3 regions of the Actinotalea sp. JY-7885 genome follow, and region 1 is predicted to be linked to each of the others. Evidence: riboswitches for the same ligand, from Rfam matches in the RefSeq annotation. Region 1 holds a riboswitch; each other region holds the start of a gene.
What was found. Region 1 has a riboswitch for cyclic di-GMP ahead of IDM29_RS07550 (hypothetical protein). Riboswitches for the same ligand answer to the same signal wherever they lie in the genome.
Positions count from the first base shown of each region.

Region 2: another riboswitch for cyclic di-GMP. It lies ahead of IDM29_RS10745 (hypothetical protein); the one in region 1 lies ahead of IDM29_RS07550 (hypothetical protein).
Region 3: another riboswitch for cyclic di-GMP. It lies ahead of IDM29_RS03165 (BldC family transcriptional regulator); the one in region 1 lies ahead of IDM29_RS07550 (hypothetical protein).

Region 1 covers NZ_JACEXH010000060.1:8,708-14,548, reverse strand. Annotated here, with positions in the region: gene IDM29_RS07575 (hypothetical protein) at 1-15, opposite strand, end outside; gene IDM29_RS07570 (hypothetical protein) at 445-840, shown strand; gene IDM29_RS07565 (S26 family signal peptidase) at 872-1,450, shown strand; gene IDM29_RS07560 (hypothetical protein) at 1,474-2,265, shown strand; gene IDM29_RS07555 (SGNH/GDSL hydrolase family protein) at 2,291-3,172, opposite strand; cyclic di-GMP riboswitch class I at 3,273-3,347, shown strand; gene IDM29_RS07550 (hypothetical protein) at 3,566-3,964, shown strand; gene IDM29_RS07545 (uracil-DNA glycosylase) at 3,957-4,715, opposite strand; gene IDM29_RS07540 (DUF3263 domain-containing protein) at 4,881-5,180, shown strand; gene IDM29_RS07535 (LytR C-terminal domain-containing protein) at 5,210-5,833, shown strand.
Region 2 covers NZ_JACEXH010000106.1:13-5,853, forward strand. Annotated here, with positions in the region: partial or broken gene IDM29_RS10740 (hypothetical protein) at 1-930, shown strand, start outside; cyclic di-GMP riboswitch class I at 1,158-1,232, shown strand; gene IDM29_RS10745 (hypothetical protein) at 1,316-2,491, shown strand; gene IDM29_RS10750 (hypothetical protein) at 2,428-3,738, opposite strand; gene IDM29_RS10755 (polysaccharide biosynthesis tyrosine autokinase) at 3,740-5,296, opposite strand; gene IDM29_RS10760 (polyprenol monophosphomannose synthase) at 5,523-5,841, shown strand, end outside.
Region 3 covers NZ_JACEXH010000017.1:11,917-17,757, forward strand. Annotated here, with positions in the region: gene IDM29_RS03155 (hypothetical protein) at 1-610, opposite strand, end outside; gene IDM29_RS03160 (SDR family NAD(P)-dependent oxidoreductase) at 1,736-2,509, shown strand; gene IDM29_RS03165 (BldC family transcriptional regulator) at 2,598-2,828, opposite strand; cyclic di-GMP riboswitch class I at 2,847-2,922, opposite strand; gene IDM29_RS03170 (Hsp20/alpha crystallin family protein) at 3,014-3,490, opposite strand; gene adhE (bifunctional acetaldehyde-CoA/alcohol dehydrogenase) at 3,780-5,841, shown strand, end outside.

The DNA.
Region 1 (5,841 bases):
CGCCATGTTCGGCACCCGCGTTAGATCTCCGGTCTCGACGGCTCCTCTGCAGCCCGAGCCAACAGGCTGGCAGTCGTTCAACCTCGAAGTCTCCTCAACGGTCGCTTGCCCCCGTCCCAGGCTCTCGTGTCACGCACTGCAGAGAACCGCACTCCTGACACGGGCGTGGCGGCTCTTGCGGAGAGTGCTCCGATCGGGTGAGCGCGGGTGTCGGGATTGCCCAGGGCGGTCCCCCGTGTCCTGTGAGGTGCCTCACAGATCGGCTGTCGAGGTGCAGGTCGCAGCGTCGGGGCCGGCCGGGCTCGGGAGACTCTCAGCGCCGGGTTCAAGTGACGGCACCCACCGTCCGATGTGCCTGGTGACCGGCCACCCACCGGTCGTCCCCCCACTGCGAGCAGCGCGCCCCCACGTGCTGCCGCCGCCCGACTCGAAGGACACACCCCCATGGCTTCTGCACGCCGTAAGTCCGCCGCCATCGCCCTCGCCGTCGTCGGCGTCGCGGGCCTCTCTCTCGCGTCCGCGTCGACGCTCAACGTCAGCGGCGGCACGATCCAGGCCGGTACGACCACGAGCGCGTCGTGCGACGCCGACGGCGTCCAGGCGAAGTTCACGTCGAGCTACGCCGCCGCGCCGACGAACGCGTACAAGGCCGACACCCTGACGATCTCCGGCATCGACGCCGCGTGTGCGGACGGCGACATGCGGGTCTCGGTCGTGGCCGACAAGACGACCGTCGAGTTCACGGCGACGAAGATCGGGCAGACGTGGACCTCCACGGCGATCAGCCCGGTCATCCCGGCCGCGGAGATCAAGTCCGTCGCCGTCGTCATCACCAAGTGACCCACTGAGTCGCTGAGCTGACCCGCACGTCGTGTCGGGCAGGCCGGGTGCGCACGCGGCCGGCGCGGGAACCCCGCGCCGGCTGCTGCGCCGCGCCGGCGACGTGGTGCTCGCGCTCGTCGGCGTCACGCTCGCGTGGCTGCTGTGGCCGTCCTCGCTCGGGGGCTGCACCACGCTGACGATCGTCTCGGGCGACTCGATGCTGCCCACCTACCAGACCGGTGACCTCGTGGTCTCGCGCTGCGGCCCGGTCGAGGTGGGTGACGTCATGGTCTACCGGCCGGACGGCTTCGGCGGTTCGCGCATCATCCACCGGGTCATCGGCGGGGACGCCGCGGGCTGGGAGCTCCAGGGTGACAACAACGACTGGGTCGACCCCTTCGAGCCTGCGGGCGAGGAGGTGCTGGGCACGGCGGTGCTCCACCTGCCCCATGTCGGCGGGATCGCGTCGATCTTCCTCAGCCCGCTGACCTGGGTCTCCGTGCTGGTGATCGCCGGCGCGTCCCTGCTGTGGCCCTCGAAGGACGACCCTCCCGACGGTGGTGCAGGCGACGCCGCGGACGCGGCGCCGGTCCAGCCCGAGCAGGTTCCGGTCGGGGCGCCGCGCTAGAGGGCACGGAGCAGGTCAACAGCATGGTCGAGAAGGGAGGGGACGACGTGAGGAAGCGCTTCGCGGTCGTCGTCGTCCTCCTGGTGGCTGTGCTCGGCAGCGCGACGCTCGGGAGCGCCTCCTCGCTCACCGTCAGGGGCGGGGTCATCGACGCCTTCACGGCCTCGCGCCCGTGCGGCGACGGCGCGGGCGCCACGGTGAGCGACCCGGCCGCGACGACGCAGACGCGGGTGCGCCTCACGGTGCCCGCCGACTGCGTCGGCCGACGGCTCCAGCTGACCCTGGTCGACGCCTCCGGCGCCGCGAAGCACGCAGCGAGCGTCGTCCTGGCCGCGCAGGTGCAGGACGTCGTCGTCCCCGCGTACCAGCCGTCCGCGGGTGTCCGGGTGCACGCGACGGTCGACGGTTGGAACCTGGCCACGACGTGGACGTACGCGCCGCCGGTCACGTGCCGGATCGTCGACAACCCCGCGGCCACCTGCACGGCCGTCGTCACCGAGGTGGCGGACCGCTCGTGGTTCGCCGACCCGAAGCGTCGCAGCTTCACGGTCGTCGTGACCTCGCCCTCGACGCCCGGCGGGGCGTGGGAGCTGGTCTACGACCTGGCGCACCCCGTCTTCGGGGGCACGCCGGAGGTCCTCTGGGGGCCGTCCAACGTCGCGGCGCAGACCGGCTGCGCGCAGCGCCCGACCTTCGTGCTGCGCGGCACGGGGAACATCCGCACGGTGTCGGCGGGTCAGCAGCGCTCCGTCGTCCTGATGGCAGACAGCTGGACGGACATCTTCGGGAGCAGGAACATCCTGCGGTGCTCGTGATCCAGCCGGGACCCTGCTGCGGGGCTCAGCGCTCCACCGGCGTGAGCTCGGGCCGCTTGGGCCGCCGTGCGTCACCGCTGGACCGGCGCCGCAGGCGTCGCGTCGCCCACGGGTAGGCGTGCTCGCGGAACCACTCCGCGTCCTGCTGGACGCGCGCCGCGAGCGGCACGGGCGGCAGCGGCGTGAGCGGGTCGTCCCAGGCGGCGTCGTCGGGCTCGAGCCCCAGGCCGACCAGGGCCGCCTGCGCGACGCGCCGGTGCCCCTCGGTCGTGAGGTGGATCCGGTCCGGCGCCCACATGCGCCAGTCGCGAAGCGAGCGCATCCCCCACACGTCCGCCACGTAGGCGCCGTGCTTGCGTGCGATCGACCAGATGTGCGCGTTGTAGACGCCCGCACGCCACCGCGTGCGCCGGACGACCGGGCTGTCCTTGGCGTCCATGCCGGTCGCGAGCAGCACGTCGACGCCGGCCGCCCGCAGCCGCGCGACGGCCGCCTCGAGGCGTTCCGCGAGCACGTCGGGGTCCGCCGCCGGCCGGAGCATGTCGTTGCCCCCGCCGACGACGCTCACGAGGTCCGGACGCAGCTCGAGGGCGGCCGGCACCTGCTCGCGCAGGATCGGCTCCAGGAGGCGACCCCGCACGGCGAGGTTGGCGTACTGCACCGGGGCGTCGCCCTGCCCGATGCCGGCGCGCTCGGCCAGGTGCGCGGCCAGCAGGTCCGCCCAGCCCCGGCACACGAGCGTGGGGTCGACGGCGGTGGTGGTGGTCGGCGGGGCACCCCCGGGGACGTCCCACAGGCCCTCGGTGAACGAGTCGCCCAGCGCCACGTAGCGGCGCCACGGCGCGGTGCGGCCCGGCGGTGCGGTCGGCTGCTCGTCGTCGCCGTGCGGCGTCCGGGTGAATTCCACGCCTCCCAGTGTGCGCCGATGCGACACAGACGCCCAATCCGGGCGCGGAGCCGGAAGGGGGGCTGGACCGCCGGCGTGTGATGGGTCACTCTTGGCTCGTCAGCGACAAGGGCAAACCCACCGCGAGGTGGGGACGCAAAGCCACGGGACCCCTCGGGTCAGCCGGGCCACCGAACGTGAGGTCCACCATGAGCAGCACGCTTCCCGTGCGATCCGGCTCCACTCCTCTGTGCCACGACGCCGCGCGCGTCCCCCTCGGCCTCGGCCTACCCGCCTCCTGAGCACGTTCTCAGGACGCTTCCCGCACGCCCCCGGGCGTGCGACCGCCGGCAGGACGTCGGCGCAGGGGATCACCGGACGGATCCGGTGACGTGGACCACCAGGAGGGTGGAGATGGATCGACGGACGAGGAAGGCGGCATCGGTCGCACTCGTGGCGCTCGCCCTGGTGGGCGTGCGGACGGCGTCCGCGGCCGGGGTCGACCTGGGGGGTCAGCAGGTCCTGGTGGGGGAGGACGGGGTGCAGGGGTGCAGCTCGTCGCAGATCGAGGTCCGGTACGACGTCGCCTACGACGCCGCACTGCAGGGATACGGCGTGAGCGGGGCCCGGCTGTCGGGGCTGGACACCGCTTGCGAGGGACACGACGTGGTCGTGACCCTCAGCGGGCCCGGGGGGGTCGCGCTGGCCGAGCTGTCCGCAGTGATCGGTGCGTCGGAGACGACGGTCCCGGTGCCGGCGAACGTGCCGGTGCCGGCTGAGGAGCTCACGGGGGTGAGCGTCGTCCTCAGCTAGTTCGCGGTCGCAGGACCGCGGCGCCCGACGTGGCGCCGTCCCCTGGGGAGGGGGCGGCGCCGGTCGGTCGGGTCTGCTGGTCGGGGGACCAGCGCACGGGAGGCGCGCCCTGCTCGGCGAGCAGCGCGTCGACGCGGGAGAACGGCCGGGAGCCGAAGAAGCCCCGGGACGCCGAGAGCGGGCTGGGGTGCGCGCTCTCGACCACGGGGACGCCCCCGAGCAGCGGGCGGACCTGCTGCGCGTCGCGGCCCCACAGGAGGGCGACGAGCGGCCCGCCCCGTTCCACGAGCGCCGTGACGGCGCGGTCGGTGACGTCCTGCCACCCGAGGTGCCGGTGCGAGCCCGGTGCGCCGGTGCCCACGGTGAGGACCCGGTTGAGGAGCAGGACGCCCTCCTGCTCCCAGTCGCTGAGGTCGCCGTCGGGCCCGCGCACGACGCCGACGTCGTCCGCGAGCTCGCGGTGGATGTTCTGCAGCGAGCGGGGCAGCGGGCGCACCCCGGGCGCCACCGAGAAGGACAGGCCGACGGCGTGCCCGGGCGTCGGGTACGGGTCCTGGCCGATGACGAGCACGCGGACGTCCGCCATGGGCCGCGCGAACGCGCGCAGGACGGCGTCGGGGGCCGGGAGCCAGGCCCGGCCGGCCGCGGACTCCGCGCGCAGCGCGTCGCCGATCTCGCGCAGCCGCAGCTCGACCGGTGCGAGGGCCGCGGCCCAGTCCGGGGCCATGAGCGCGTCGAGGGGCTGACGGATCACGCGGCGACCCTAGCCGCCGCCGCGCTCCCTTACTCGATCACCGCGCGGGGGTCATCCCGACGCGCCGGGACGAATGACACGCGTGTCATTCCGCGTCTACGATGAGCCGACGCCCGGGGACGGGCGACGACGCCGCTTCACCCTGGAGGACCCATGGACGCGATGGCCACCGCGCGCGACGCGGACCGCACGGACGCCCGGGTCCACGCCGCCGAGCTCTCCGAGCGCGACCAGCAGATCCTCGCCTTCGAGCGCCAGTGGTGGAAGTACGCCGGGGCCAAGGAGCAGGCGGTCAAGGAGCTCTTCGACATGTCCGCGACGCGGTACTACCAGGTGCTCAATGCGCTCATCGACTCGCCCGCGGCGCTGGCCCAGGACCCCATGCTGATCAAGCGCCTGCGCCGGATGCGCGCGTCCCGCCAGCGGGCCCGCACCGCGCGTCGTCTGGGTGTCGACGCCTGAGAGGCGGGGCGCCCGCTAGCCTGTCCGCCGTGAAGGCCGGCGACTACCCCTACCCCGCGGACGAGTTCGACGCCGCGGATGCCCGGGGCGGCCCACGAGGCGTTCACCGCGCACCGCGCTCGCGCCGCCGCCGTCTGCTGCCCTTCCTGGTCGTCCTCGTCGTCTTCCCCCTCCTCGCCTACGGCGCGGTCACGTGGCTCTCCGACTGGCAGGGGCTGGGCTCCGGGGGGACGCCCGCGGAGGGGACGTCCACCGAGGCCGACGAGGGGACCACCGAGGAGGAGCCGGTCGAGGAGGACGCCGGCGAGGCCGAGGTGCCCGTCGAGCCGGAGACGGAGGAGCCGGTCGAGACGACCCCGCCCCCGCCCCCGGTCGACCTCGCCACACCCGTCGAGGTGTTCAACGCCACGTCCCGCTCCGGCCTCGCGGGCGGTGCGGCCGAGCGTGTGGAGGAGGCCGGCTTCACGGCCGTGAGTGCCGGCAACTGGCAGGGCGACGACCTCGAGGCGTCGACCGTGTACTACGCGACGCCCGACCAGGTCACGACGGCGGAGCTCGTCGCGCAGACCCTCGGCATCACCGCCGTGCAGGAGTCCGCGGAGCAGGCGCCCGAAGGCGTCGTCGTCGTGCTCGCCGCCGACTACGAGGACTGAGCCGACCG
Region 2 (5,841 bases), on a different contig from region 1:
ACGCCGACGCCGGCGCCGAGCCCGGCGCCCCCGCCCGCCGTGGGCGCCGTGGAGCCGACGGCGGCCACCACCGGTGTGCCCGACGGCACGCCGCTCACGCGGCACGACGGGGACCTGGTGATCACCGAGCCCGGGACCGTCATCGACGGCAAGGACATCCACGGCTTCGTCTCGATCCGCGCGGCCGACGTCACGATCCGCAACTCCGTGGTCCGGGGGAGCGGGACCGGCTCCTACAGCACCGGTCTGGTGAGCTGCCTCGACGCGGCCTGCCGCGGCGCCGTCATCGAGGACACCACCCTCGTGCCCAAGCAGCCGTCGCCGTGGATCACGGGCATCCTCGGGCACGACTACACCGCCCGGCGCGTGGACGTGCACCACGTCGTGGACGGCTTCGGCATCTTCGACACCGGCAACGGCGGGGGACCCGTCGACGTGGTGATCGAGAGCAGCTGGTGCCACGACCTCAGCTACTTCGCCCGCGACCCGCAGCAGGACGGCGGGCCGAGCCACAACGACTGCATCCAGATCCAGGGCGGTTCGGCGATCCGCATCACGGGCAACAGCCTCGAGTCGTTCATGTCGACCGCCGTGGGCGACCAGAGCTACGACGCCCGCAACCGGGGCGCCGGCCTCATGGTGACGCCGACGGTCGCGCCGGTGACCGGTGCCACGGTGACGAAGAACTGGTTCGACGGGGGCTACGCCTCGGTCTCGGTCTCGCGCGGTGGCTACGAGCGCATGCACTTCGGCACGCTCACCGGGAACCGTTTCGGGCGGAACCAGTTCGACCACGGACGTGGCTCCCGGTACGTCATCCGGGTGCGCGAGGGCGTCACGTTCGACTCGTCGCTCACGGGGAACGTCTGGGCGGACGGGGCCGGACCGCTCGCGCTCGGGCGCGACCTCGGCATCCGGTACGACCCGTGACGGCTCCGCCGTGCGACCGCGCGGCGCGGCGGGGCGGCGGTCCTGCACGTGGCGGTGGCGCCCGGTGCCCGGTGCATGACCCGGAAACTGCGCGGGCGAGCCATTCGCGGACGGTCCCGAGATATTCCGTCGTAATGTCCGAATAACCCGGACCGGGCTGATCCGTGCGGGTGACGCCACCTCGACGTGCTGGACCGGCGGAAATGGCCCACGTACGATCCGGTGGTCCACGAGAATGGCAAACCTGTCGCGAGGCAGGGGCGCAAAGCCATGGAACCCCCGCGGTCCGCCAGGCTACCGAATCGACGGAGCACCTCCTGTGCTTGAGCCTCGACCGTCCCGCTCGGCCCGGCGCGGCGCACGCGCGCCCTCCGGCCGTCGCGCGATGGTGGCGCTCGCCCTGGCCGGCGTGCTGGTCGCCACACCGACGGCCGCCGCGGAGGTCGCCCCGACGCCCACCGTCGCGGCTCGCGCCACCGTGGCCGTCCCGGCGGCCACGCCCTCGGCCGGCGATGTCCTCGCGCCCGCGGACGCGGCGCCCTTCGCGGCCGTCACCCTGACGGGGGCGCCGGTTCCGGGCGCGCTCGACATGCCCGCCGCCGCGGCGTCGAGCAGCCAGGTCCCGTCGGCGTACGCGCTCGCGCCGGCCCCCCTCGTGACGGCGCCGGCCCCGGACGTGGTGAAGCCGGACGCGTCGAGCACGGGCGTGAGGGCGGGCTCGCGGCTCCAGACCCATCGTGGGGACATCGTGGTGACGCAGCCCGGCACGGTGCTGGAGAACCTGGACGTGTACGGCTTCGTGACCGTGAAGGCCGCCGACGTGACCATCCGCAACACGCGCGTGCGTGGCAGCGGTCCGGGGTCCTTCGACACCGGTCTGATCAACGCCAACGACGCGCGCGTCAAGAACCTGGTGGTCGAGGACGTCACGCTGGTCCCCGACTTCCCGTCGTACTGGATCAACGGGATGCTCGGTCACGACTACACCGCGCGGCGCGTGAACACCTGGAACGTGGTCGACGGGTTCGGCATCTACAACATCCACGGCACGGCGGCGAACGTGCGGGTCGAGTCGAGCTACGTCCACGACCTGGCCTACTTCTCGCCGGACCCGAACCACTCGGACAACCAGACGCACAACGACGCGATCCAGATCCAGGGTGGCTCCAACATCCAGATCCTCGGGAACACGCTGTCGGTGTGGCGGTCCACGACGGCCGGGACGCAGAACTACGCATACCCGCAGGGTGGATTCGGTGTGATCCTGACGCCGAACGTCAATGCGGTGACGAATTCTCGGATCGACGGGAACTGGGTGGACGGGGCGCACATCCCGATCAAGCTGGTGACGTCCCAGAAGACCGGTCCGATGAACTTCGGTGAGGTCACCAACAACACGTTCGCCCGGGACATGCGCAACACGCCCATGGCGGGGAAGAACAACTGGTTCACGGTGCTCACCACGCCCGACCTGACGGTCATCACCAGCGGGAACGTCTACGCGGACGACGGCACAGCCATCGAGGTCCGCCGCGACAGCGGCACGGGCACCGCTCCCTGACCGGCCGCCGGCCCGGTGCCGGGCCGGGTGCTGGCCACCCCGAGCGCCAGCGCCACCCACAGGATCATGCCGACCGCGGACCGCGACGCGAGGGCGCTGTAGGTGAGCGGCAGGAGGAACGCGATCAGCGCTCCCTGGCGCGCCCCCGGGAGGCGGTCCCCACGCGTCCAGGCCCGGACCACGAGCACGGCCTGGGCACCGAAGTACAGGACGGCGAAGACGGTCCCGATGTCGACCGCGTACATGAGGAACGAGTTCTCGAGGCTCGTGGCGAGGCCACCCTGCGACGCGATCCGGTAGCTCGACGTCAGGCCGTGGCCGACGACCGCGTACTCCCGCCACGTCCGGCCGAAGAAGCTCAGGGCGTCGGTGCGGGCGCCGGTGGATCCCGTGTCGTCCGCGAAGCGTTCCCCGACGCCCTCGACGAGGCTCGTGGACAGCAGCGCCGCGGCGCCCCCGGCGAGGGCGCACAGCCCGAGCAGCCGGGCGTGCGCCGGCGCCGGGGAACGCAGCACCACCCACACGGCCACGACCGCGATGACGACGACGCCCGAGCGTGACTGGGTGATCGCGACGCCGGCGGCGAAGAGCGTGACGAGGGCCAGCTGGAGCGACGTGCGCCGCAGTCCCACGATGAGCGGCGCGGTCACGCACAGGAACATGGAGAGCGTCAGCGGGTGGTCGAACGTGGCCATCCAGCGGTCGAAGCCCTCGCGCCGGAACCACCACCGGGTCTCGTGCGAGCTCTGGTACAGCAGGATGCTCCCCGCGAACCACTGCACGACGGCGAGCGCGGCGGCCGCGCCGCCCAGCGCGAGCAGCGCCGTCCGCACCTGGGTCAGGCGCCCCGCGTCCCCGTCGACGACCGCCAGCACGAGGAGGAAGAGCGCGAGCGGGGCCACGACGACGTCGAGCAGGAGGGCGAGGCCACCCGAGCCGGCCTGCACGGTGGTGAAGGCCGCGACCGCCGTCACGAGGCCGAGGGTAAGCACGAGCAGGACGTGCTCGCCGGCCACCTGGGAGAGGCGCCGGGGCGCGTGCATGGCCTGCGCGACGAGCATGGCGACGACCAGCCAGGCGGCCGGGTGCATGCCGAGCGGGCCCGTCTCGTGCCCGGTGACGAGGTGGCCGGCTGCGGCGGGGATGCCCACCCACAGGCCGAGGATCGCGACGAGGGTCACGACCGGTCGGCGGCGCGTCGCCCAGGCGAGCGCCGCGCACCCACCCGCCCAGAGTGCGAGCAGCATCTCAGCGGTCGGCGCGGACGGACCGTTCCGGGGCCGCCTCACCGGCCGTGCGGCGTTCGGCCCCCGGGTCCTCGTCGGCCGGGGCTGGGCGCCAGACTGGCGTGCCCGGAGCCAAGGGCAGGCCGTCCGCGGGTGTCTGCTCGCGGGTCGTCGGCGAAGCCTCCTGGTCCTGCGCGTCGCCCGGGGCGCGCGGCGCGCGCCCCGTCGTCGCGTACGCCGAGGCGCCGTATCCTCCCGCGGTCACCGCGCTCGGCGCGCCGTTGAGGATCGTGCCCGCCAGCGGTGCACCGACCGCGGCGAGCCCTTCCACGGCGGCGCGTGCCTGCTCGCGCGTCGTCCCGCCGTACCGGACGACGAGGACGACGATGTCCGCGTGGGTCGCGACGACCGACGCGTCGGTGACCGGCAGCACGGGAGGGGTGTCCACGACGATCGTCTCGAAGCGTCCGCGGAGCTCGGTCACCAGCTCCCGCATCGCGTCGCTGCCGAGCAGCTCGGACGGGTTCGGTGGCAGCGTGCCGGCGGCGAGCACCTGGAGGCCGTGCTGGCCCCAGGGCTGCAGCACGTCGTCGACCTTCACGGCACCGGCCAGGACGTTGGTCAGCCCGGCGGAGCCCTCGATCCCGAGCCGCTGCGCGACCATGGGCCGGCGCATGTCCGCCTCCACCAGCAGGACGGACCTGCCGGCCTCGGCGAGCGTGATCGCGAGGTTGCAGGCGGTCGTCGTCTTGCCGTCGCCCGGGACCGCGGACGTGACCACCACGACCTGCATCCGCTTCGTCACGGCGCTGAACGTCAGGTTCGTCCGCAGCTGGCGGTACGCCTCCGCCCGGGGCGAGCCCGGCTCCGCGTCCACGATGAGCAGCTCGCCGGCCCCACCGCGGCGCCGGCGCCCTTCGGCGCCGATCGTGGCGAGCGTGGGCAGCCCGGTCGCCCGCTTGAGGTCGTCGAGGCTGCGGACGGTGCGGTCCAGCATCTGGCGGGCGATCGACAGCGCCAGCCCGAGGGCGATCCCGGCGAGCGCCGCGACGCCGATGTTGAGCGTCGTCCGCGGCGAGATGGGCTCGGGGTTCAGCGTCGGCCCCGAGATCACGGTGAGCGACACGCTGGCCCCGCTCGCCGCATCCGTGCTGTCGAGGCGGGAGATCAGCGGGCCGAACTCGGTGGCGATCGCCTCGGCGATCCGCAGCGCGCGGTCGGTCTCGGTGTCCGTCACGGTCGCGGTGAGCAGGATCGTCTCCGGGTCCACCAGCGCCGACACGCGCGACGTCACCTCGGCGGGCGTGAGGTCGATGTCCGGCTGCGCGGCGACCTCCTGGGCGAGGAGCTCGCTGCTGAGCACGCCGACGTAGGAGTTGATGCGGCGCTGCGCGAACTCGTCCGCCTGCAGGGCCGTCCCGGTGTCCGTGGAGGCCGCGACGAAGAACGTCACCGTGCTCTCGTAGACGGGCGTCATGCGGCTGCTGACGTAGGCGGCGATGCCGACGGTCGCGAGCAGCGTGAGCACCGTGATCCACCAGTGCTTGCGGATCGCGCTGAGGTGATCGGTCAGCTCCACGCTCTGCTCCTCGCTCGGACCGACGGCGGTCGCCGCTGGGCACACCGGTCGTCCGCCTCCCGCCCAGGCGTCATCCTCACATAACGGACTTCTCCGCGGGGGTGCTGTCAGCCGTTCGGCCCAGACTTCACCCCCGATCGGCGGCGGCCGTGCGGGCCGCGGCCGCGTCGCACCGTGACCTCCTAGGATGCTCGCGTCGGGCACCGCCCGGGAGGAGGCGCCTGGCATGGTGAGCTCGGGGCGGTCTGCGCGGCCGCTCGTCGTCGTGCCGACCTACAACGAGGTGCGGTCGCTCGAGGACGTCGTCGGCCGGGTCCGGCGCGAGGAGCCCGCTGCCCACGTGCTCGTCGTGGACGACGGCTCGCCCGACGGCACCGGTGCCGTCGCCGACGCGCTGGCCGAGCGGGACGACCACGTCCACGTGCTGCACCGGACGCAGAAGGCCGGCCTCGGTGCGGCCTACCTGGCGGGTTTCGCCTGGGCGGCGGCGCGTGACCACGACGCCGTCGTGGAGATGGACGCCGACGGCTCCCACCTGCCCGAGC
Region 3 (5,841 bases), on a different contig from region 1:
GGAACCCCGCGTCGGTCAGCGCCGTCACGATCGCCGTCTCCACTCCCTTCGACGCGTCGATGAAATAATCCCCGCTGGGCAAGGGCGCTCCACCGAGGGCGTACAAGTACTGGGTGTCCCTCGGCAGCATCGGGTACCCGGTTGTGCCGATGACCGTCGATCCCGGCGGCAGGAATGTCGCCGTGCCGGAGCGCACGACCTGGCCAGCGGTGTAGGAGCCCTCGACAAGGACTACCCACGGCTTGGTGCTCGCACCGGGCGCCTCGGGCGCCCTGGCCGGCTGAGCGCCCGCCGAGCCCACATCGCGCAGCAGCGGTACCGCACCGGTCGTGTCCATGACGCCCACAGCTGCAGCGCCCATACCCGCAGCAGGTGTCACCACAAGTGTCGCGGACGCATCGCCGATGGCGACCAGCACCTGCCCCGCGGCGTCCGCCTGAACCTCGCGTCCAGCGGACGTGACGCTGTAGCCGACGAAGCTCGCTGGCAGGCCCAGGTGCCCGCGCGCCCACCCGTCGGCGAGCGTCAGTCCGTAAGCCACCGACACCGTCATCAGGACTCCGAGCAGCGCACTGACGCCGGCCAGCAACCCGGTCCACCGTGAACGCACACCGCCTCCTTCGTCGGACGGCGTCCGGCCGGCGGGCGTCACCCCGCCGGGCGGACGCCGGTGCTCAACCCCGCCCGCAAGTGGGGAAGGTCACCAGGCGCCCACGGGACGTAGGTGTGACCGTAGTAGAAGCGGGTCGCGTTTCCCGGCAGCAGGCGAAGGCGACAACCGCGGCGGCGGCGTGCAGCTGTTTGCGCATACGGGTTTCCCTTCCTTCTCTATCCGTCACGGGCGCGCGGATTCGCGCCCCGGCTCCCTCGCCTTGGACGCGGGAATTTCGCTTCGAGCTCCGCGGACTTAGTCGTCGGCCGCCTCGACCAGTGCGGTTCGGATCGCTTCGAGCTCGGTGACGTGCGCAGTGAAGAACGCGTCCTCCAGCTCCGTGCGCACCTCCGCGACTGTCGACGGAAGGTTGGACGCCTCGCGGCATCCGAAGTCCGTCGCGGCGAGCGACCGCTCACGGCTCGCGAACTGCTCCAAGACGCCGGTCGGCGGGGGGCGCCCTGGGCCCATAGCGCGTCGTACTCGGCAGTCAGATCCGCCAAGAGCTGGTCCGGACCGCCGAGTGACTCGAGTCCGGGTTGCCGCCGGCCGGGACCCCTGAACCGCGACGGAGCCGGCCAGCCTGCGGCGGAGTGGGTCGATGCGAAAGGACCCGTAGTCCTCGACCGCCTCAGCACCGACTCCTGGTGGCACAACCGCAGGACCAGCGCCCGCCGCCAGGAGTTCTCCTACGGCTTGCAATCCGTCGACCGCCTCGGGCGCCGAGCCGACCGCGGGGAGCCGTCAGCAGGCGACCCAGGTCGCGCCCCGGTAAGCCCCAAGACCGCGCGGACGTCGACGACGTCGGACGCTTTGACGGCACCCCAGGAGCACGCCAGCGTGCAGTGGCGACGTTCGAGGACCTCGCACTGAACGGGCCGTTCGACGTCGGGGGTGACGCAGGGGTCAGCAGCCCGGCGCAGGAGTGGGTGGAGACCCTGACCCCGAGGAGCGGGCCGGTCCTGCTCGAGGCCGCATGGACGATCGTCGGGCGCCTACCGCCGCACCGGCACGGACCGGTTCGACCGGTGCGTGCGGTCCGCGCGAGGATGTGGGGCCCCGTCCCGGCCGAAGGAGTCCCCCGTGTCCCGCATCCTCGTCACCGGCTCGAGCGACGGCATCGGCCTGGAGACCGTCCGTCAGCTGCTCGCCGCCGGGCACGACGTCGTCGGCCACGCGCGCGACGCCGCGCGTGCGCGTGACCTGCGCGCCGCCCAGCCCGGGGTGAGCGACGTCGTCGTCGGGGACCTGGCCTCGCTCGCCGAGACGCGCGCCCTGGCCGGGGCGGCGACCGCCGCGGGCCCGTTCGACGTGGTGATCCACAACGCGGGCATCGGCGGCGGGGTCAGCGAGCGCACGGTGACCGAGGACGGCCTGGAGCGCATCCTCCAGGTCAACGTGGTCGCCCCGTACCTGCTCACCGCGCTGATGCCCCGTCCCCGCCGGCTCGTCTACCTGACCTCCGGCCTGGAGTCCCAGGGCCGCACGCACCTCGACGACCTGCAGTTCGAGGCGCGCGCGTGGGACGGGATGCAGGCGTACTCGGACTCCAAGCTGCTCGACGTCACGCTCGCGTTCGCCGTCGCGCGCCTGTGGCCCGAGGTGGTCGTCACCGCGGTCGACCCCGGCTGGATCAAGACGAAGCTGGGCGGCCCGGGCGCGTGGGACGAGGTGGACGAGGGCGCCGCGACGCAGGTCTGGCTCGCCACGTCGGACGACGACGCCGCGCGGGTGACCGGCGCGTACCTCAAGCGCCACGAGGTCCAGGTCGCGAACCCCGAGGCCCGCGACACCGCCCTCCAGGATGGCCTGCTCGCCCGGCTCGCCGCGCTCACCGGGGTCGAGCTCCCCCGCTGAGCCGCCTGCGGCACGGACGAGGACGGCACGGACGACGACGGCCCCACCGGTCGTCACCGGTGGGGCCGTCGTGGGAGCGCTGGGGTCCTCAGTCCTCGCTGGTGCGCGGCTGCGGCACGCCGTTGAGCAGCCCGCGGACCTCGGCCTCGCTGTAGCGGCGGTGGCCGCCCAGCGTGCGGATGGCGGAGAGCTTGCCCGCCTTCGCCCAGCGCGTGACCGTCTTGGGGTCGACGCGGAACATGCTCGCGACCTCGGAGGGGGTCAGGAGCGAGTCCGGGGCGTCATTGCGGGTGCCGGAGGGGGATCCCTGAGGGGACATGGTGCAACTCCTTCGTCGTTCGGTGCGTCCGGCCGACCTCGAGGGTCCCGTGACTTTGCGTCCCCACCTCGCGGTGGGTTTGCCCTTGTCGCTGACGGGGACAGGTTCCCACATTCCGGACATCGACGCAAAGCGCGTGTCGGCCGCACCCCATCTTTCACCCGCGTCCAGCCCTCCGGGCCGGCTCAGCTCCCCGCCGAGCCCCCCGACGCCTCGGCGCCCCGCCCCCCGCCGATCGTGGTCGCGGGCGAGCCGTGCTGGACCTCGATCCGGCGCGAGCGCGACTCCTCCGCCACCGGGATGGTCAGGGTCAGGACGCCGTCGGCGTAGGCGGCCTGCACCCGGTCGAGGGCGAGGCCGCGACCCACCGTGAGCTGGCGGACGTACGTGCCCGAGGCCCGCTCCCGCGCGAGCCACTGCACGTCCGCGTCGGTGGGTGCCGTGCGCTCGGCCCGGATGGTGAGCGTGCGGTCCTCGACGTTGACGTCCACCGAGCCCGGGTCGACGCCCGGCAGGTCCACCTGCAGCACGTAGTGGTCGCCCGCGCGGTAGAGGTCGAGCGGCATCGCGGCGGTCTGCGGCGCCTGCGCCGCCTCGCGCACGGAGCCCAGCAGCTGGTCCATCCAGCGCGTCGGGTCGATCGGTTCCAGTCGAGCAGCCATGTGAGTCCTCCCCTCGGACACACCCCGGACCATCCGGGGTCCGACCCGCCCGGGGCGTTCGCTCGCACCGGGCGGCTACCTCCGGTTCTAGCACTCGCCCCCGGGGAGTGCCAGGGGACAGGGACCACTGTCCCGGGGACCTTTGGCACAGCCCGGAGCCGCGACGGGCTCGTACCGTGGGACGTGGATCAAGGGCGATCCGCCCCATCCGCACCAATACCGGGAGAGTCCCGTGGCCGCTCGCTCCGCACCCCGTCCCGCCCCTGAGCCTGACGCTGCGCCCCGCGCCGTGGCGTCCCCGATCGACGCCCTCGTCGCCGGCGCCACCAAGGCGCTCGCGCAGTACGCGTCGTTCACCCAGGCCGACGTCGACCACATCGTGAAGAAGGCGTCGGTCGCCGCGCTGAACCAGCACGGCGAGCTCGCGCGCCACGCGGTCGCCGAGACCCGCCGCGGCGTGTTCGAGGACAAGGCCGTGAAGAACATCTTCGCGTGCGAGCACGTCACCAACTCGATGGCCGAGCTCAAGACGGTCGGCATCGTCTCGCGCGACGACCTCCACGGCATCGTGGAGATCGCCGAGCCCGTGGGCGTCGTCGCCGGCATCACGCCGGTGACCAACCCGACGTCGACGGCGATCTTCAAGGCGCTCGTGGCGCTGAAGACGCGCAACCCGATCATCTTCGCGTTCCACCCCTCCGCGCAGGAGTCCTCCGTCGCGGCGGCCCGCGTGGTGCGCGACGCCGCCGTCGCGGCCGGCGCCCCGGAGCACTGCATCCAGTGGGTCTCCGAGCCGTCGATCGCCGCGACCCACGAGCTCATGAACCACCCCGGCGTGGCGCTGATCCTCGCCACGGGCGGCAACGCGATGGTCAAGGCCGCGTACTCGTGCGGCAAGCCCGCGCTCGGCGTCGGCGCCGGCAACGTGCCCGCCTACATCGAGGCGACGGCCAAGCTCAAGCGCGCCGTCAACGACGTCGTGCTGTCCAAGGCGTTCGACAACGGCATGGTGTGCGCCTCGGAGCAGGCCGTCATCCTCGACGCGGAGATCTACGACGCCGCCATGGCCGAGTTCGACATCCTGCACGCCTACCGCGCCACGCCGGCCGAGAAGGCCATGCTCGAGCGCTTCATCTTCGGCGTCGAGGCGGACTCGGCCAACTGCGGCGGCGCCAAGCTCAACGCCTCCGTCGTCGGGCAGAGCCCGCAGTGGATCGCCCAGCAGGCCGGGTTCACGGTGCCCGAGGAGACCTCGATCATCCTGGCCGAGGTCGGTCAGGTCGGTCCCGCCGAGCCGCTCACGCGCGAGAAGCTCTGCCCGGTCCTGGCGGTCCTGCGCGCCGACTCGCGCGAGCACGGCATCCGCCTCGCCGAGCAGATGGTCGAGTTCGACGGTCTCGGGCACAGCGCCGCGATCCACACCGAGGACAAGGAGCTCTCGGAGGAGTTCGGCAGCCGCGTCAAGGCGATCCGCATCATCTGGAACTCGCCGTCGTCGCTCGGTGGCATCGGCGACATCTACAACGCGTTCATCCCGTCCCTCACGCTCGGCTGCGGCTCGTACGGCGCCAACTCCGTCTCGAACAACGTCTCGGCGGTCAACCTCGTGAACATCAAGCGGATCGGCCGTCGCAACAACAACCTGCAGTGGTTCAAGGTCCCGGCCAAGACGTACTTCGAGCCGAACGCCATCCGCTACCTGGCCGACATGCCGGACGTGCACCGCGTCACCATCGTGACCGACGCGACGATGACCAAGCTCGGGTTCGTGGACAAGGTCCTGGACGTGCTCGGTCGTCGCCCGGAGAAGATCGCGCTGCAGATCCTGGACGACATCGAGCCCGAGCCCAGCATCGCGACGGTCGACCGGGGCGCGGAGGCGATGCGCCACTTCAACCCGGACACGATCATCGCGCTCGGTGGCGGCTCCCCCATGGACGCCGCGAAGGTCATGTGGCTGCGCTACGAGCACCCGGAGATCGTGTTCGCGGACATGCGCGAGAAGTTCTTCGACGTCCGTAAGCGTGCCTTCAAGTTCCCGACGCTGGGCGAGCGCGCCAAGCTCGTCTGCATCCCGACGACGTCGGGCACGGGCGCGGAGGTGACGCCGTTCGCGGTGATCACGGACCAGAAGACGGGCGTCAAGTACCCGCTCGCGGACTACGCGCTCACGCCGACCGTCGCGATCATCGACCCCGCGCTCACGGGCAAGATGCCGGCCTCGCTCGCGGCCGACTCCGGCTTCGACGCGCTGACGCACGCGACGGAGGCGTACGTCTCGGTCTACGCGAACGACTTCACGGACGGCATGGCGCTGCAGGCGATCCGCCTGATCTTCGAGAACCTCGAGG